3 regions of the Selenomonas sp. oral taxon 149 str. 67H29BP genome follow, and region 2 is predicted to be linked to each of the others. Evidence: riboswitches for the same ligand, from Rfam matches in the RefSeq annotation. Region 2 holds a riboswitch; each other region holds the start of a gene.
What was found. A riboswitch is a leader RNA that binds a small molecule or an ion and turns the genes downstream of it on or off. The one in region 2 is predicted to bind cobalamin.
Positions count from the first base shown of each region.

Region 1 (6,451 bases), 230 kb from region 2:
CAAGCTGAACGGCATTTGTCAGGGTATTGCCGCCGTCAAGCCCTCGCGTGAGGATATTGATGCCCTTTGCCGCACTTACCGTGAGATCCGTTCCCCTGGCATAGATTCCCGTCGGATTTCCCACCGTGTTTTCCACCTGCAGCTGCAGGAGGTTTTTCTTTGCGCTGATATTAAGGCGCTTACCTCCGGCTGCAGAAATCGCCGCAAGCACATTCGTCGACTTGTCGCCGAGCTTATCCTGCCCGATGCTGACAACGGTATCACCGTCCCAGCTCTGCCGCGTCGTGACCGTATCGGTGTATACGGCATTGTCTTTCCAGACGGCATTCTCATTGCGTGTCGCTGCGGTCGTCGTTCCGCCCAGTTCCGGCGGCAGCGTCATGACGACGGATGCCGTCGTGCCGTAGACCCAGTCCGGCTCGATCATCGTGATCTTGTTGAAGCGGCTGAATGCCTTGTTCTCGGAGAAATCCTTCGCCTGCCATATATGTTTCGCCGCATCATCGCCGTCCGTATAGGCCTGCAGAGTATCGCCAAGCTCCAGCCAGAGACGCTTCGTATAGTATTCGGCGTTGAGCTTGCCGAACCATCCCTCCTGTTCGTGCGCAACGGCAATCTCCGTCCAATCGTCGGGATGTTCCGACATCAGATTGGACATGGTCGTCTGGTAGACATGCGCATTGATCTGGCTGCCGCTTGGGCTGAGATTGTACGTCATGACGTAGGCAGTGCCGTTCGGCAGGATCTTCAGATCGCGCATATCCTCGCCGGTTCCCTTGACATGCTCTGGAATAGAAGCGCGGCGCTGCTCCGTGCCCAGGATGCGCCCCGTATTCTGATCGATCTTGGCGATGTTGAGCGCCGTATAGTGGGTATTGCCCGTCCCGTTATAGTGCTGATAGCCGCCGATGCAGGAAATGAGGATATGGTCGTTGAACTTATTGAGTCTGCCCTGATCGATGTTGCGGCTGATGCGCGTATAGCTGCCGAACTTCAGGGTGCCGTCGTCCTGGATGTCGTACTGCATCAGGAAGCCGTCATCGTAGGGATCATAGCCCCCAAGCGGATTGACGGACGCCGCCACATAGAGCCTGCGCCCCTCGACGAGCAGCGCCTCACCGTGCACCTGTGCTTTTGCAGGGTCACCCGTGTAGGTTTTGTCTTTCTCGCCCTTTGAATCTTCGTCGAGGTTTTTGAACGTCTCGGTGAAGTTGTAGCCGCAGTACTGCTTGATGTCATTCTTGAGGTTGACAACAGCTCTTTTGTTTTCCATCAATCGCTTGCCGTTTTGGCGCACGACACCGATCTGCCCGAGATCATAGCCGGTCATATAAATATATTCATCGCTGCCTGCCGCCGCATGCATATTCGGTACATCTGCCGTCTTTCCGCTCGCCACGCTCGCCGCCGCACCAGCAGAATTTGGATCGATGAGTTTCGTCCCTTCCAGTTCCGTCGTGCTATAGGTGTATTGACGCAGCAAGACCATACTCTTGCCTTTCTGATGGAAGCCAAAGGATGCGGGATCGCGGTTGAGGTTTTTCAGCACGCCGACCTGGGGATCGGCATCCACCTGCGTCGTCACTCGGGAACCAGTCACGGTCCCCATCTCGCTGTTTCCGTAGTCCGATGGGACGGTCGAGACGAGGTTTGCCGCACTTGCAGTCGAAGCACAGAGCAGTCCGCCCATAATGAGAACAGAAAGCCGCATACGCTGCACTTTACCAAAATGCGATTTCATAATGCTCCTCCTTTTATCGGTGATTCTTTAGAACTCATAGCGGAAGCTCATATAGTAAGTGCGTCCCTGCAGCGGATACTCGATATTTACCCAACTGGGTTCGCTTAAGTAACGCTGCACGCTGTGCACCTTTAGCTTCGACGCTGCATCGAACACGTCATTGCAGCCAATCGACAGCGTCATATCCTTGCGCGGCGACCACTTGAATCCCAAGTTGATTGTTTTCAACGCCGCTCTCGGCCTGCCGGCAAGTTCCTTTTCCACAGGATCCCTGACCTGCGGGATGGCATAGTGCGTGTAGTACTGCGAAACATAGTGTCCCTCACCGAAGAAGAGCCACTTCTCCGTCGGACGATAGGTCAGTCGGAGATTGCCTTCCCACTTCGGTTGATAGGTTGGGCGCACCTCGAACCAATCATAATGGACGCCCGGGGAGGAGTCCCTGCGCTGCGCCGCTATATTGAGGTACGTGCCTTCGAGGTCGAGATCGAATTTCTTCCAGTGGAAATTCGTCTGCAGCTCAATGCCGTGCGCCTTCCCGCGCATATCGTTGAAGTACGAGCTGTAGTTGAGTCCTGCACGGTAGAGGTAGAGCATGCGCTGTGTATCGCGCCAGAAATATGTGAGCGTCGTTCGATTATCTGCCCCAAGGAACTTGCCGTCCCAAATGGCACTGAGATCAAACTGCTTGCCATACTCGGGCTGTGGAAATTTCGCGCCGCTCCCCTTGTAATCCATTGGAGCCGGCATGATTCCTGCGCCGTCACCTGCGATTTCGTACATATTGAGCAGGCGGAAGTAGGTGCCGCCCGTCATACGCATCGTAAAGTGGTTGTTGAATTCTTTTTTTAATGCGAGCTGCCATGTCACCTTGGAATCCACCTGACTGTCCTCCGGGTGAACCCAGCGATATGTTTTGAGTGGATTGAATCGACCGAACTGACTGTATCCTATAATCTGTGAACGATTGTAGCGGATGGCAGGCGTCAGCTGCCATGAACGCTTCTTGTCAAGCGTAATTGTATCCTGCAGCTGCAAGTTAAAGATATTTTGATCGAACTGGTTGCGCATCTGTGCCCAGAGATTGCCGATACCCGCCTGCACGTCATCGATGACCTCATTAAGCCCATCGCCGTCAATATTCATGCGCTCGTGAGAGTAATTCATCTGGAAGTCGAGCATATTGTTCTTGCTGAGCTGATAGGTACCGTCCACCTGTACATTGTATTTCTTCGAGCGATAGCGGCTCCACTCCCGCATGGGAATCTTAATCATGTATCGCAGACCGTCGTGAATATTCTCGGCGCGGTAGTCCTTGCTCTGGGTGAGGTAGTCGACCATCCAGCCCCATTCATAGTTCTTTCCTATATAGCGGCGCTGTACGAGCAGCTCCTTTGCACTGATTTTTTGATGCCGCTTGTCGTATTTATAGAGATCGTATTTATCAACGAGAAGCCCCGGCTGAATCATATCGAAATAACTTCGATAATCGACCCAGAGACTGTCGGGCAGATGCCGATCGACAGTCTTGTATGTTCCCTTGATCATCCAATCGTCATTCTGCCATTTGACAAGCAGATCCGAATTGCTGTAGTCATTGTATTGCCGCCGGCGGTGCGGATCATCCGCAGCAGTAACCAACCGGCCCCCATTGTCCTCCAGCCACTGGATGCAATCATCTACATTCTGCTGCCATGCTCCGGCGCCATGTGCGATATCAAACGCGGCTTTCCCTGCTGGTGTCATAGCGAGGTAGCCTTGGAGTTCTGTCCGTGTCGCAACGATCTGTCGTCCAATGTCGGTATTTGTATAGAACTGCTCCGCCGCATAGCTGCGGTAGGGGAAGTCACCATCACGCGATTCGTGATTGTAGCCAAAAAGCAGGCTGCCAGCACCTAGGGGGGCTGTGATCTCAACGGAGGCTTTTTTCCCGCCGAAGGAGCTCGGTCCAATCTCGGCGGATCCATGTGCGCCCGTCGGTTTCTTCGTCACGACGTTGATGATGCCGCCGATGAAGGTGCCCGCAAAGCGAGCCGGGATGTAGCCGCGGTAGACCTCGATGCGCTCGATATTGCTGACGGGGATCGTCGAGATATCGACCGCCGCATCGCCGCCGAGGTTCGTCAGCACGCCGTCGACGAATACGCCGACCTGTGCTGCCGTCGAGCCACGTACGGTGACCGTCGTATACTGCCCCTTGCCCTGCACCTCGCGTACATGCACGCCGGGAACCATCTTGAGAAAGTCAGGCAGTGTCTTTTGTTCGCCCTTGAACTCCTCTGGGCGTATAATGGTCACGGTGCCGGGGGAGAGAATATCTTCCCATGTGGGACGCTTCGCCTCGACGGTGATATCAGAAGTGCTATATTTCAACGGAGGACTCGATGATGTCGGCTCCATCTGAACCATGGCAGATGCCTGTTCTTCTTCCCCGCCAGTATCAGTTGCGGTACCTCTTGCTGCGGCAATCATCGGATGATGCAGCGCACCAGACAACAGCATACCCATAACGCCCAACACAAGCCGTCTTTGTTTCCGTCGAGACAACATAGATTATCCTCATTTCTGTAGAATTACCAAAATAAATAATCCCGTCATTATATTCAGTCAATAGTATAGAACATACTGGACTCTCCTTTCAAAAAAATACCGCCTTCTGAACGAAGGCGGTCATATCATTTCAAAAAGGCGGCAGAACAAACCTGCCGAAGATACTCTGCTTCACAAAGAAGCAGAGATGATCCCCTTCCCATCGCTCGCAGGTACCGATTCCGAACAACGTCCGAATCGACGGTGATGTTAAAGCAGGCAATTCTCCTGGCTCAGATTCCTCACCCTGTCAAACCTTCCCAGAATTTCTTCCAGTGGCATACGATGACGGGGCTCCTCTTACAGTGGCGGGACCGCTTCGGCTTATACCGAATTCCTTATTAAGTCTTTCGACACCTGTTTCCTTACAATATGAATTTTTTCACTCTTATGATATTACAAATTAGTTTATTTTGTCAATAATATAAAAGAATCTTTTTATAGTTCTATGTGATAAAACTATATCTATTATATCCCTGCGTAGCTGCGCTGACGCATCGACTCATAGAGGATCGCTGTGGCGGCCGAGGCGACGTTGAGCGACTCCGCCTGCCCACACATTGGGACGTAGAGGTGCTGACACGCGCCCAAGAGGCGCTCCGATACACCGTTTGCCTCGTTGCCGAGGACGACAATCGTGGGGCGGCACAGATCCGCTGCAAAATGCGTCACAGCATCGGCGTCGCACGCAGCCGCATAGAGATATAGGCTTTGCTCCTGTGCGAAACGCAGGAGTTCCTCATCATCGACGCCGCTGATAAAGGGAACGTAAAACAGAGAGCCCATCGTTGCACGGACGACCTTGCTGCTGTATACATCCGCACAGCCGCGCAGGAGTATCACGCCCGCTGCGCCCGCTGCATCTGCCGTGCGCAGAATCATGCCGACGTTGCCGGGATCCTGCACACGATCAAGAGCCAGATAAAACGGTACTTTCTCCGCCGCGTGTACGAGATCGGTCAATGATCTGCGGGGGGGACGCTGCATCAGCAGCAGGATTCCCTGCGGCGCGTCCGTCTCCGCGCAGGCGGCAAAGAGCCGCGGCGGGACACAGTTAACCGGCACGCCGCGCAGATGCAGCTGCTCTGCCAGTATGGCAGCTCGCTCCGCTGCCAAGGCACGCTCCGTCAATACGGCGTGTAGGATCTGTCCGTCTGAGCGCGCTGCCATCTCGGCAAGGCGCAGTCCCTCCACCAAGAATACATTTTCCTTGGCGGCGCGGCGCGAACTTCGTACCAGCACGGAGAGGCGGCGGATGAGTGGGTTCTCCGCACTCGTGATTGTCTCGATCTTTTTCATCGTATAAAAAGAGCCTGATGAATCCGATGACTCATCAGGCTGCTCCCATCTTACTGATTTTCCTTTGCGACGTTCACAAGCTGCGTGAATGCCGCTGCATCGGCAATGGCGAGATCAGCAAGCATCTTGCGGTTGACCTCGACCCCTGCATTCGTCAGACCCGCGATAAAGCGGCTGTACGAGATGCCGTTCGCACGCACTGCTGCATTGATGCGTGCGATCCAGAGACGACGGAACGTGCCCTTCTTTGCACGACGGTCACGGCGCGCATAGTAAAGCGCCTTCATGACGGTCTCGTTTGCCTTCTTGAACTGCTTGCTGCGCGAGCCGCGATAGCCCTTGGCAAGCTTCAAAATCTTCTTATGACGACGGTGTGCCGTAACACCGCTCTTTACTCTTGGCATAGCAATTCCTCCTGTTTCCTACCCACGTAGGGTTCTCTTCATTGCCCCGTTTATGCGTAGGGGAGCATCTTGCGGATGCGCTTGTAGTCCGAATTGTCAGCAAGTGCTGCCTTGCGCAGGTTGCGCTTGCGCTTCGGCGTCTTCTTCTCCAGAATATGTCTCTTGTACGCCTTGTTACGGCGGAATTCTCCGCTCCCTGTTACGGTGAAGCGCTTTGCTGCAGCGCGGCGCGTTTTAATCTTCGGCATCGCCATTTCCTCCTTTATCTTCCTGCTTCGCGGGTTTTGCCGCCTTGGCGGGCTTCTGCACCTTCGGCGAAAGAATCATCGTCATATTCTTTCCCTCGAGCTTCGCACCGCGTTCGATCGACACGAGATCGCCCAGCCGTTCGGAGACGCGGTCGAGAACCACGCGCCCG
Region 1 is NZ_GL397087.1:654,031-660,481, forward strand. It holds gene HMPREF9166_RS03170 (autotransporter outer membrane beta-barrel domain-containing protein) at 1-1,741, opposite strand, end outside; gene HMPREF9166_RS03175 (TonB-dependent receptor) at 1,769-4,249, opposite strand; cobalamin riboswitch at 4,531-4,706, opposite strand; gene HMPREF9166_RS03180 (RNA methyltransferase) at 4,799-5,629, opposite strand; gene rplT (50S ribosomal protein L20) at 5,680-6,033, opposite strand; gene rpmI (50S ribosomal protein L35) at 6,084-6,281, opposite strand; gene infC (translation initiation factor IF-3) at 6,268-6,451, opposite strand, start outside.
Region 1: it holds a riboswitch for cobalamin, as region 2 does, so the genes downstream of both, HMPREF9166_RS03175 (TonB-dependent receptor) here and HMPREF9166_RS04220 (ABC transporter substrate-binding protein) in region 2, are expected to answer to the same signal.

Region 2 (6,451 bases):
CTTGGGGCAAATCTCGGCGAACGCGGTGAGACGATGCGCGCGGCACTGCGGCGGCTGTCGGAACAGGACGGCATTCGTGTGGAGCGTGTCTCTGCATTTTATGAGACGCCGCCGTGGGGCAAGACAGATCAGCCGCCTTTTTTGAATGCCGCCGCGCGCATCACGTTTGACCGTACGCCCGAGGAGCTGCTCGCGGCGATGCAGTGCATCGAACGGGAACTCGGGCGCGTGCGGCATGAGCATTGGGGCGCACGTACGATAGATCTCGATCTGCTCCATGTGGACGGCGTCACGTCTGCACAGAAGCGGCTGACTCTGCCGCACCCCTATCTGACGGAGCGTGCCTTTGTGCTCGTTCCGCTGGCGGAGATCGCATCGACGCTCTGCGTTGACGGCAGACCAATTTCCGCATGGCGGGAGGAGGCGGATGCATCGGGGATTGTGCGTGCCCCCGAAGTATCTGCCCCGTACCCGCTCGAACTCATCGCGGCAGTGGATGATGCGGGCGGGATCGGACGGGCGGGGCATCTGCTCACCGACTGCCCCGAGGATATGGCACATTTTCGCAGTATGACGATGGGCAGCATCGTCGTCATGGGACGGCGTACAATGGAGAGTCTGCCGGGGAGGCGTCCGCTCGTGGGGCGTGCGAATATCGTCCTCTCACGAACGATGCAGAAGATAGACGGATTCTATGCAGCAGCCGACATCTTGGCACTCTGGCGTCTTCTGGGGCGCCTGACGGCGGAGGAGGCGCGTCCGATCTTTGTGATCGGCGGCGCAGCATGCTACCGCCTGCTTCTGCCGTATGTATGGCGGGCGTATGTGACACGTCTTTCGGGCAGCTACGATGCAGATGTCTTTTTTCCTTCGCTGGATGGATTTTCCATGACAAGCAGCAGCACAGGGCAAGACTGCATATTTGAAGTTTACGAGAGAGTTTAGCATGGCAAAGGCAATTTTCCAAAATGATTGGCAGGAACTCCTTGCGGATGAGATGGCGCAGCCCTACTATCGTGAGCTGCGCGCATTCCTCATTGAGGAGTACCGTACACGGCGTGTGTACCCCGATATGTATTCGATCTTTAATGCACTGCACTACACAAGCTTTGCCGATACGAAGGTCGTCATTCTTGGTCAGGATCCCTACCATGGAGACGGACAGGCGCATGGGCTGTCATTTTCCGTGCAGGTCGGCGTTGATCCGCCGCCGTCGCTGCTGAATATCTACAAGGAGATGCAGGACGATCTCGGAATCGTCCCGCCCGATCACGGCTGTCTCATCCCGTGGGCGCGGCAGGGCGTGCTCCTCCTCAACACCCTTCTTACCGTGCGCGCTCATGCGGCGGCATCACACGCGGGACGCGGGTGGGAGCGGTTCACTGATACCATCATTCGCCTCCTCGGGGCACGTGAGAAACCGCTCGCCTTCATCCTCTGGGGCAGTCCTGCACGGAAGAAACGCAGCCTGATCACGAATCCGCGCCATCTCATCGTCGAGTCGCCGCATCCGAGCCCCCTCTCAGCGCACCGCGGCTTCTTCGGCAGTCATCCATTCTCGCGTGTCAACGACTTCCTCACGCGTGTGGGGGAGACGCCCATCGACTGGCAGCTCCCTCCGGCAAGTGAGATCAAGCCGTAATCTTTGATTCTTGCTGAAAGGAGATTATCATGAATGCATTACTATTGCGCGGTATCTGTGCCCTCGGCCTGCTCAGCTGCATCGGCGGCTGCGGTGCACCCGCATCGTCGTCGAGTGAGATGCCGCGTGAGATCGTGCAGGAGAACCAAGCTGCCGCAGGACAGAAGGAGATCTATCTCGCCGGCGGCTGCTTCTGGGGGACGGAACTCTACCTCAGTCTGGTGCCGGGCGTTGTCTCTGCAGAGTGCGGCTATGCAAACGGTATGAGTGCCCATCCTTCCTATGCGGAGGTATGCAGCGGCAGCGGGCATGCGGAGGCGGTTCACGTTATCTATGATCCGCACATCATTTCGCTCGATCAGCTTCTTACCGCATTTTACGACTCCATCGACCCGACGGCAGTCGATCGGCAGGGCAACGACGTCGGGCGGCAGTATCGTTCGGGCATTTACTATGTGAAGGCAGACGGCGGCAAGGATGCATCGATCATCCGTGCGTCGTTGGACGCACTGCAGAATCGTCTCGGTCAGAAGACGGCTGTCGAGATGGGACCGATCGTGAACTTTTATCGTGCAGAAGACGATCATCAGGAGTATCTCGAGAAGCATCCCAACGGTTACTGCCATATCTCCCCTGCGCTCATCGCTGCGATGCGTGAGAAACGTGCGGAAGCCGAACCGATGGGGGAGAAGAAAAACGTGCGTCATGATGAAAAGCCGACAAAGGCTGAACTCAGAGAACGTCTCACGGATCTGCAGTACGCCGTTACCCAGGAGAAGGCGACAGAGCCGCCCTTCCGCAACGAATACGATCACGAGTTCCGTGCGGGTATCTACTGTGACATCACGACGGGCGAGCCGCTTTTTGTCTCCACGGATAAATATGACTCGGGCTGCGGCTGGCCGGCGTTCTCACGTCCGATCGATGCGGCGCTGATTGCAGAGCAGGAAGATCGCTCGCACGGCATGGTGCGTACCGAGGTCACGGCAGCAGCGAGCGGCGCGCATCTCGGGCATGTATTTGACGATGGCCCCGCCGCAACGGGTGGGCTGCGCTACTGCATCAACAGTGCGTCCCTGCGGTTCATCCCGAAGGAGGACATGGAGGAGGAGGGCTATGGGGACTATCTCTATTTGCTGGAAAAATAGACTCGGAAAAATCCCAGCGTATTGAGATGATTTGTAAAATATCCCTTTGTCGTATTGACAAGCAATTCTTCCAATGTTACTATAAATGCGTTTTATGAAAACTTTATATGAAGTGGATCAGGTATCGGCGCGAACTGCCAGGTCGTTTGACAGTTTGCAGAGATATAATAGAGAATCCGGTAAGGAAACGTATTTTCCCATCAAGCCGGAGCGGTCACGCCACTGTATCAGTGAGCAACCCTGCATGGGGACATTGTCTCCGCCACTGAGGGATTTCCCTCGGGAAGGCGCAGGTGCGCGAGGAACTGGAGCCAGGAGAACTGCCTGATTGACAATCGCCGTTTGACCTGCGAGTGATAGGGATGGGGATTCCAGTGTGTCTGCGGATACAGCGTGATCCTTTGTTGTGTAAAAACCCCTTCTGTGTATGCAGGAGGGGTCTTTTGATGTGCATCTTCTCGTTTTGCGTGCAGGTTCATCGATGCAGGATGAAGAAAGGTGACGAAGAATGAAGCATGCAAAGAAACTGCAATACGCATATACCCATGCCTTCTAAGTGGCTGCTCTATGCACTCTTTGTCGCGGGCTGCCTTCTTCTCCTTGCAGGATGTGGGAACGGGGCGCGAGGAGGGGGCGATGGAGAGGTATTCTATCGCGGAACGGATGATACCGGGGCGGAGGTCGTTGTCACGGAAAGACCGCATCGGATCGTGTCACTGGGACGAGGGATGGATGAGATTCTCCTTGGGATCGCTCCGCCAGAGCAGATCGCGGGGCTCACCTCCACGGTGGATGATCCGGGAATATCCTGCATGACGGAAGAGGCACGCGCCGTATCCGTCAAACTCAAGGACAGAAGTCCGGAGCGCGTTGCGGCACTGGATCCAGATCTTGTCCTTGCGATTGACGGCATACCGAAGGAGCTGGTGGACAGCCTGCGCGATTTGGGGATTCCCGTCTTTGTCTCACGTACGCCGAATAACCTCGAGGACATCTTTGCGCGCATTGAGACGGTTGGACGCCTGATTGGACAGGAGGAAAATGCCGCCGCACGCATCGCCGAAAAACGTGCCCTTCTCGCTGATGTGGAGCGGCGCGTTGGAGACATCCCGGAGGAGGAGCGCCCCATCGTCGTTGCATTTGCGTTCAGCGGTGTGTTTGGACGCAAGGATGGGCTCTTTGACGATATGTGCCGCCGTGCCTCCCTGCGCAATGGTGTGGCGATGGCGGGGCTGACGGCGACGACTGCGGTCTCGATGGAGCAGGTGGTGGCACTCAACCCCGACGTATTCCTACTGCCGACGTGGAGTACAGAGGGGAAAACGACGGAGGAATTTCGCGAAAAACTCTGCAGAGACCCCTTGTTTATCCATGTGAAGGCCGTGCAGGAAAATCACCTCTATGTGGTTCCGGATCGGTATCGTTACAATACTTCACAGAATGCGGCAGATGCTGTCTACGCATTGGCACGCGCTGTCTATCCGGAGCGCTTTGCCGATGAAAAGTAAGGGCATCGGGGCAGTACCACTGCGCATGCTCGTCATGAGCCTTACCGGAAGTTGTAACCTTGCGTGTCGCTACTGCTATGCCGCAGCGCAGGACAGACGCACGATGACATGGGAGACGGCGCGGCGTGCCATCGACCTTGCGGCGACGGGCAAAATGCCCTTTATCCTGCAGTTCTCGGGGGGAGAACCCCTCCTTGCACTGCCGCTGCTGCGTCAGATGGCAGACTACGTGCGCAGCAAGCGTATCCCGGCACGCATGGATTTGCAGACCAACGGAACATTGCTGACCGAGGAGACGGCGACTTTTCTGCGTCGTGCGCGCATTGGGATCGGCGTCAGCCTTGACGGTAGACCTGCTGTGCACGATGCACTTCGCTGTTATCCTGACGGCAGAGGTACGGCAGCGGATGTTATCGCAGGGATTCGTCAGCTTGCGCAGTGCGGCATGGAGATCGGCCTGACCACAGTCGTCACAGCGGACAATGTTACAGAGCTTTCCGGTGTTGTCGAGATGGCATACTATCTCGGCAATGTGCGCCGTGTGGGCTTTGATCTCCTGCGGCCACAGGGGCGTGGCTCTGCCGTTCGCAGCGCACGGGCCGAGGACATGGCGCAGGCGATGGAAGCGGTTTTTGCGCTGAACCGCAAACTCGGGCGAATGATCGGCCACTCTATGGCGATTAGCCAGATGGAGCAGGCGGCGTGTCTTGCCCAGCGCACAGGCAGTGGATTTTCCCACTGTCATGCGATGAACGGGGCGGGGGTACACGTTGACGCGCTTGGAAATATCTACGCCTGTTCCTCCTTTGTCGGCGATGCGCACTTTCTGCTCGGCGATGTGGAACGTGGCATTGATGTGCAGCGCCAGAAAGAGGTGGCGCAGGAGATGCAGAATGCTATGGCGTTCTGCAGGACGTGTGTGGATTTTTCCGCCTGCGGCGGCGCGTGCTATGCACGCAGGGCTGAGCAGGGACATCCCGCCGCCTCCGATGCCGAATGTGCACTGAAGCGTGCGGCGATGAAGGAGTCGCTGAACGTAGCTGTACAATGCAATAAGAGGACAGGTCAATGAAACATAGAACAGTTTACCCGTTTACTGCAATCGTTGGGCAGAAAGAGATGAAGACGGCTCTTCTCCTCAGTATAGTCATGCCCTCTCTCGGCGGTGTGCTCATCAAGGGAGAGAAGGGAACGGCAAAATCCACTGCCGTACGCGCTGCCGCTGCGCTCCTGCCGGATCTGCACGCCGTGCGCGGCTGTGCCTGTCACTGTGATCCCGCACGCCCCGAGCTCTACTGTGATGCCTGTCAAGAGAGAAGCGCAGAGGGGAAACTGCCGCAGGAAGAAATTCCGATGTGCGTGGTGGAGCTGCCCGTCAGTGCGACGGAGGACCGCGTGGTCGGGACGCTCGACATGGAGACCGCGATCCAGCATGGACGCAAGGCGTTCGAGCCCGGCATTCTGGCGGCCGCGAACCGCAATATCCTCTATGTGGATGAGATCAACCTGCTTGAGGATCATATCGTCGATATCCTGCTCGACTCGGCTGCAATGGGCGTCAACACCGTTGAGCGCGAGGGGATTTCCTATGCGCATCCGGCACGCTTCGTTCTCATCGGTACGATGAATCCGGAGGAGGGGGATATCCGTCCGCAGCTTCTCGACCGTTTTGCGCTCTCAGTGACCGTTGCGGGGGAGCAGGATGCCGAAAGCCGCGTTGAGGTGATCCGTCGTCGGATTGCCTACGAGCGGGATGCAGATGCCTTTGCCGCGACATACGCGGCAGAGCAGGAGCAGCTGCGCACGCAGATTGTCGCAGCACGTCAGCGCGTTGCCAATGTGGCAGTGCCCGACGACATCCTTGGGCTGGCGGCGCAGGTCTCGTTGACGCTCGGCGTTGACGGGCATCGTGCCGATATTACCCTCATCAAGGCAGGGATTGCACACGCGGCACTTGCCGGACGAACTGCTGTCAACGCAGAGGACTTGCTGCGCGTCAGCCGACTTGTCCTCGCACACCGTATGCGCCGCCGTCCCTTCGAGGAAGGGGCGGTCGACTGGAGCGCGGTGGATGCGATCTTGGGAGCATCTGCGTAAACTGCATTTCGGAGGAAAGAGCTTGAACACCCCGCATTATCCACTGACTGCTGTGG
Region 2 is NZ_GL397087.1:882,680-889,130, reverse strand. It holds gene folK (2-amino-4-hydroxy-6-hydroxymethyldihydropteridine diphosphokinase) at 1-945, shown strand, start outside; gene HMPREF9166_RS04230 (uracil-DNA glycosylase) at 947-1,642, shown strand; gene msrB (peptide-methionine (R)-S-oxide reductase MsrB) at 1,672-2,790, shown strand; cobalamin riboswitch at 2,893-3,133, shown strand; gene HMPREF9166_RS04220 (ABC transporter substrate-binding protein) at 3,336-4,298, shown strand; gene HMPREF9166_RS04215 (radical SAM/SPASM domain-containing protein) at 4,288-5,370, shown strand; gene HMPREF9166_RS04210 (ATP-binding protein) at 5,367-6,395, shown strand; gene HMPREF9166_RS04205 (VWA domain-containing protein) at 6,418-6,451, shown strand, end outside.

Region 3 (6,451 bases), 580 kb from region 2:
AAGCCCAAAGATGGCACGCATCAGTGACTGAGAGGTATCGCTCTTTCTATACGTAGTCGCTACGCGGGGAGGATGCCAAGCCGTTGCCTAATACAATGGTCGATCTGGCAGGGGAGGAATAGGCTCTACTCACAAAGCAGTGGAAATGGTATAATTACTGTCGATTGAATGTCTCTTTCCGATGTCTGTTTCGTTGCTGTTATCTGTTGTAGGAGATGTATAGCATGAATATTTCCGATATCTATAGCGTGAACGATTGTCTGCGAAATGCGGATATACGGACTTATAATTGCGGATATTTTCCAGTGGCGATAAGCAGACCAAAAGAAAGCATTCGGATTTATGGACAAACGCATGATGAATTGCCCTTTGATACGTCAATTCTGAATCAAATTACATCACTTAAGCTGTCCTATGCCATGCAGCTAATCGTTATGTCATTGGGCGTAATGAAATCTAAAAACTCCTCGGCCTTTGATGTGAAATGGGTTCCTATCAACAGTTCCTTTAATAAACTGGTCTATAAAAATGGTACACCTAATGATGCAATTGATTCACTGTATGAAACGATGGCGTCGATTGCAGAATCTGGAATCATAAGAGTTTCCGAGGGGTATTCAGTTTCCACGGAATATCAAATAACAGATTCTACCTTTATTGATGGGCCTTCGTTGAGCATGACTCCGGCCCCTGTTCTGAACATTATCATCGACACAGATGACGTAAAAAAAGATTATGGAGCTCACGATTTGCTCAGCTGGAACAGATATAAACGAAAGGACATTTCTTATGGATGGGACGAAATCAAGGATTATTTTACGACGCTTTCTCTCAAGGATATGGAGCTACTACACGGCGAGAAGATAAATCGCTTTACAGAGAAGGATATATCACTATTTAAGGCCTGTGATAATCTCGACATAGATGCCATACGGATTGCAATAGAAGCCGGTGCAGATGTACTGGCGATAGACCAAGACGGTGGGACTCCGGTCTATAAATGTGTTGAGGCTGTCGCAGATGATTATTTGGATGAATGTGATCCTAGGAAATCCATGGACGATGTGGAACGAAAAATTTCCCAGATGCAGAAGTGCGTTGATTACCTTCTCGAGCATGGGGCTGATATCAATTTATACGGATTTGGGTGTCTGTGTACTCCGCTATGCGAATCGGTATATATTCCAGACGCTCGTATTATGGAATTTTTACTAAGCAGAGGGGCTGACCCTAATTACAATACGGATTTCGATTCTATGTGCAGTACGAAGGATGAGTGGCATATTCGGTCATCGGCGTTAAGCATGGTTTATGATGAGCTGTCTGTTGTAGGAGAAAAATACAACGAGGAACAAAAAGAATTGTTGTTGGCACATGGTGCAGAGCTATTTATAGATGGGTTCAATCCAAAAACCGGAAATATGGAGGAAACCTATGAAAATGGCAATTCGTACTGACAGCTGTGATAGTTCATACTGCTTAGTCAGCTGTACTTCATTACAAGCATATGGCAGAGCGATTTGATGAAGGTCAACCTATCACAGGAAAATAGGATGTCCGTCCGTACGTCTGAACGAAGAAAAACTCTATCATACAAGAGATCCCAGTCACTGTACTAGCGTTTGGGATCTCTTGTAGTTTTGCAAAGAATCATTAGCCATTTTCCCCTACACTAAGTCATAATTCTCTTATTCTGGAATTATATCAAGAATCAGTTACAAGAGGATATTATGACAGACTCAGGGAGCCTAAAAGAGTTTGTCGTCCTGTTTACGGGCAACGAGGGAGGGGAGAATGGTATATAAAAAGCCCCCACGTAGGGGGCTGCCAGTGATTTACTATTTACCAAAGGCCCAGGACTTTCCACCATGCCGCGCCGATTGTTAGGTAGATCAGCGTCGTAATGGTCGTCATGATGAAGCCGTTCTTCCACCATTCGCTTTGCGAGACATAGCCTCCGCCAAAGTAGATCGGGGCGCAGCCGTTGCCGTAATGCGTGAGGGAGATCGGCACATCGGCGAAGATGCCGAAGATGATGGCGACCAAAAGGGGCGGTGCACCGACGCTGACGCTGACAGCGATGAATGCCGCATAGAGGGCACTGATGCGTGCCGTGACACTGGCGAAGGCGTAGTGGATGTAGGTGTAGAAGAGCAGGATGATGAGGCAGGAAATAAGCCAACCGAAGCCGAGCGAGGAAATCGCCGCGCCCGCACCATTGGCGATCCATGTGATGATGCCCGATTTTGCGAGAGCCGAAGCGAGTGTCATCAAAGAGCCCATCCAGAACATCGCGTCCCATGCACCCTTTTCCTGGATGACGTCCTGCCAGTTGATGATGTCGAGTATCAGCATGAGGCAGACTGCGCCCATGGCAACGGGTGTCGCGTCGATGTTCGTGAGGCCGGAGCTTGCCCAGAGTGCGAGAGAGACGACGAAGATGACGGAAAGTCCCTTTTCCGCAAGGCTCATCGGCCCCATTTCGTAAAGCTCACGCTGTGCCAGATCCTTGGCGTCGGGAATACGCACGAGTTCGGGCGGCGAAAGTTTCATCATGACATAGGGGACGAGCAGGAGCGCGATGAGTCCCGGCACAATTGCAGCGCTCGCCCAGCCCATCCACGTGACCTGAACGCCCAGCGTCTTCTCGGCGAGCGCCACGCAGAGCGGGTTGCCCGCCATCGAGGTCACGAACATCGTGCAGGTCACGGCGTCTGTATGGTAGCCGACCTGCATGAGGTAGGTGCCGATGCGGCGTGCGCTCTCACCGGGTTTTGAGCCTAGAGCCTCCGCGAGTGAACGCACGATTGGATAGAGAATGCCGCCGCCGCGCGCTGTGGCCGAGGGCGTTGCGGGCGAGATCACAAGCTCGCTCAGGGCGATGGCATAGCCGAGCGACAACGCGCTCTTGCCGATTGCCTCGATGATGCGGAAAGCGATGCGTTTGCCGAGTCCGCTCTTGATGAAGCCGCGGGAATAGAGGAACGCACAGACGATCAGCCAGATCGTGCTGTTGCCGTAGCCTGCCAAGGCATCGGACGTCTTTAGCAGGCCTGCCCATGCGGAGAAGGAAATCGCGATGAAGGCCACCGCGCCGATCGGCAGCGGATGCAGGATAAAGCCCAGCACTGTCGCGATAAAGACCGCAAGCAAATGCCAGGCAAGTGGTGTGACTCCGTCAGGAACCGGCAGGAACCATAGGATGAGTCCGACGCCGATCGTGATGAGTGCATTTCTTCTCTTCGTGTTCATGTGTTCACCCCATCAAAAATATGAGTTCTCCGCCGCAGTCCCCTTTTGCCGAAAGCATTTCCTGCGACGCCCATGGAAGCTGTAGATTTGCAGAGCATACGTCCGAGGCCGGCGGGAAGAGGGCAGTTCTGCGTCCTGAACGTTCACAAATAAAAGCAGCCCCTTTCTGCAAATGAGAGAAGAGACTGCAAAATATCCTTGCCTTGCCGCGTGCAGCGTCACAGCGCATAAAACCGCCGTCGAAAGGTCACCGCAAAGATGCGGATCGATCCAGCGCAAGACACAGATCCCCTTCCCGTCGCTCGCAGGTCAGACGGTGATCGTCGATCAGGCAGTTCTCCTGGCTCCAGTTCATCGCTCCTCTGCGCCTTCCAAAGTTTCCTCAGTGACGTTTCCTGCAGATTCGCTCGCTGACACAGTGGCGGGACCGCGCCGGCTCTTCCGGCTTCTCTATTGAGTCTTGCGACACCTGATTCATCAGTATGCTGTTTGTCGTGATGATGGCTTCCGTGAGGAAGAATATCACTGCTTCTGCCTATTGTCAAGAGAGAGGCGGAAGGAGTCGAATCATCGGCTTGACTGTACGCGCTGATTGACGTTTAGATGTTTGAATACGCGGTGTTTTATGGTAGAATGAGCGTCGAATATACCGGCCTTGGCAAAGGTGTTTTGTTGCGGCAATTTTGTATGTTCGACTTTTTATGTGTCCAATTTCATTTTACAATGAACGAGTTCTTCTCTACATTTTTTTGAGTATTTCGTACTTGCCAATAAGGATAGATACGGATGGAGCTAAAGATATTCACGACGTTCAAGACAATTGTACGCACGGGCAGCTTTACAAAGGCGGCACGTCTCCTCAGCTACACACCATCAACGATTACATTCCACGTTGCGCAGCTGGAAAAGCTCGTGGGGGTACCGCTTTTTGAGAAAAGTGGGCGGCGCATGATCCTGACAAAGGCGGGCGAGGCACTGATTCCATATGTGGACGAGGTGCTTGCTGCGGTGAAGAAGATCAAAAGCTTTCAATACGGCATTGCCGCCTATCAGGGGACACTCACGGTAGGTGCGCCGGAGTCGCTGCTCTGCTTCCGTCTGCCCCCACTGCTCCAACATCTTCATGCACATGCACCGCGCGTCGATCTGCGCCTGCGTTCACTCACGAGCCGTGATGTTGTTGCGTCACTCAGTGAAGGGAAGATCGATGTCGGTCTCGCGTACACGATTCAGGAAAGAGATAAGGAAAGTCTCGCATTCTGGATGTTTGAGGAAAATCCCGTGCATTTCTACACCTCGGTTGATGCGGCTGTATGGTGCCCGAACTTTCGTGAGCGGGAGATGGAGATCAACGAGATGCCGCTGATCACGATGCCGCATCCGGGTGAGATTCGGCAGATGGCAGATGACTATCTGCGGCAGCGGGGGATCTCGTTTACGAATATGATTGAGCTGCGAAGCACGCAGACCATCATCAATCTGGTTGAGAACGATATGGGGATTGCGCTACTGCCGGATCATGCGGTGCGGGAGCGCATGGCTCTCGGCCGGCTGTCTGCCGCGCAGTCGGATCCGATGACTGTCACGTCATACTACGGGGTTCATCGGAATAAATGGCGCAGCCCTGCAATGAATCTTTTTCTCGAAATCCTTGAGGAAGAGAGTGGACTCTCGGGTGGGGAGGCACTGCTGCGTTACGGGGAGGATGCGGATGCAGCCAATCGTCGCTGAGGACATTAAAGACTTTGATACGAGCCTCGACAGACTGTGGGCACGACGCGATCTCGTCGTCGTTGCGGCAGGGGCACTCATCTGTTTTCGCTCCATTTACCGGCGCGCACGGCAGATCGGAGCACTCGGGCAGTTCCGCTATGCTGCCGTGCGGGCAGAGGATTATGTGCTCGGAACGGCGGAGGAAGCGATCCGAGATGCGGTGCGGGATGCCGCACGCCTTCCTGGCACACGCGCGGTCGTGATCTATCTCTCCTGCCTCGACATCCTCACACGCCCAGATTTTTCAGACATCGAGCGCACACTTTCTGCGGAGACGGGCTGCATCGTGCGCTGTTTCTTTCGCGGGCCTCTGGCAAAGGCGGATGGCATCCGTCACGAGACTGCAGAGGAGATCCTCGCCGCACTGCCGCCGGAGGAGGGGGCGGTCACGGCATCAGCCCAGCTGCCGCCGCCGATGAGCGATACGGCAGGCGTGGCGGATTTCCTGCGGGAAGAGGGCTCGGCGCATGTCCTTGTCACGCCGTCGGGCTGCCGCAATGCGCTCGCACGCATGGATCTCATGCCGGGGCGCAGCGATATCTATGCGCTCATACCGCAGGCAGAGGACTACATCTTCGGCATGGAGGAGACTGCTGCCGCAGAGACCGGTGCGCTTGCGGCAGAGGGCGCGTACCGCATGGTGCATCTCCTCAGTTCGCCGGTGCCCGCGTTTATGGCGATGGAGACGACGCCTGTTCTGCAGGCGGCGGAGGAACATGGCTGCCGCGCATGTGCCTCACCGACGGACGACTTTCATGATGCCGTGTACGGTGCTGCAGAGGCGGCACTTCGTCTTGTGCAGGAGGCGGCCGACGGATGGCGGGAGGCGGGACGGACAGCTCTCATCCTCGGGTACAGTCCGCTGCTGTTCGGCGATATGGCGCAGCTGGATGCCCCGATTGATTTTCTCACTGCGTACGGCTGCAATGTGTGCATTGCAGGACGCGATGCACTGACCGAACGCCCTGCGCTGGTCTGGCTGGTATCTGTTGCCGGTGTGTCTGCGGCGGAATGGCTGCACAGGGAGTGCGGTGTGCCCGTTGTCCGCAGCCTGCCGCTCGGGGATGCCGGCCGGACGGCCTGGCGGGCTGAGATCGCTGCGGCGCTCGGTTTGCCCTCAGAGGGCACATTTGCGGAGCAGACAGCGGGAGATATGCGTGCGGATAAGATCCTCATCATCGCCGATCCGATTGCTGCCGTAGCCATTGCTTATCTGCTTCGTTCATATGGGTTTTGCAATATCCACAGCGCAGCCTATGCGTGGGGAGAGGAGACAGCAGTACTTTATCGGCAGGCAGCCGATACCGACGTGCTCGTCTTCCGTACGGCTGCAGACCTGCAGTCTGCATGGAATGCGGCAGATGCTGTCATTGCCGATCCTGCGCTGCTGCCTGTGATGGGGGAGAAGCGTATTGTTCCGCTGCCG
Region 3 is NZ_GL397087.1:300,140-306,590, reverse strand. It holds gene HMPREF9166_RS01455 (ankyrin repeat domain-containing protein) at 225-1,457, shown strand; gene HMPREF9166_RS01450 (DASS family sodium-coupled anion symporter) at 1,843-3,252, opposite strand; cobalamin riboswitch at 3,565-3,740, opposite strand; gene HMPREF9166_RS01445 (LysR family transcriptional regulator) at 4,039-4,983, shown strand; gene HMPREF9166_RS01440 (hypothetical protein) at 4,958-6,451, shown strand, end outside.
Region 3: it holds a riboswitch for cobalamin, as region 2 does, so the genes downstream of both, HMPREF9166_RS01450 (DASS family sodium-coupled anion symporter) here and HMPREF9166_RS04220 (ABC transporter substrate-binding protein) in region 2, are expected to answer to the same signal.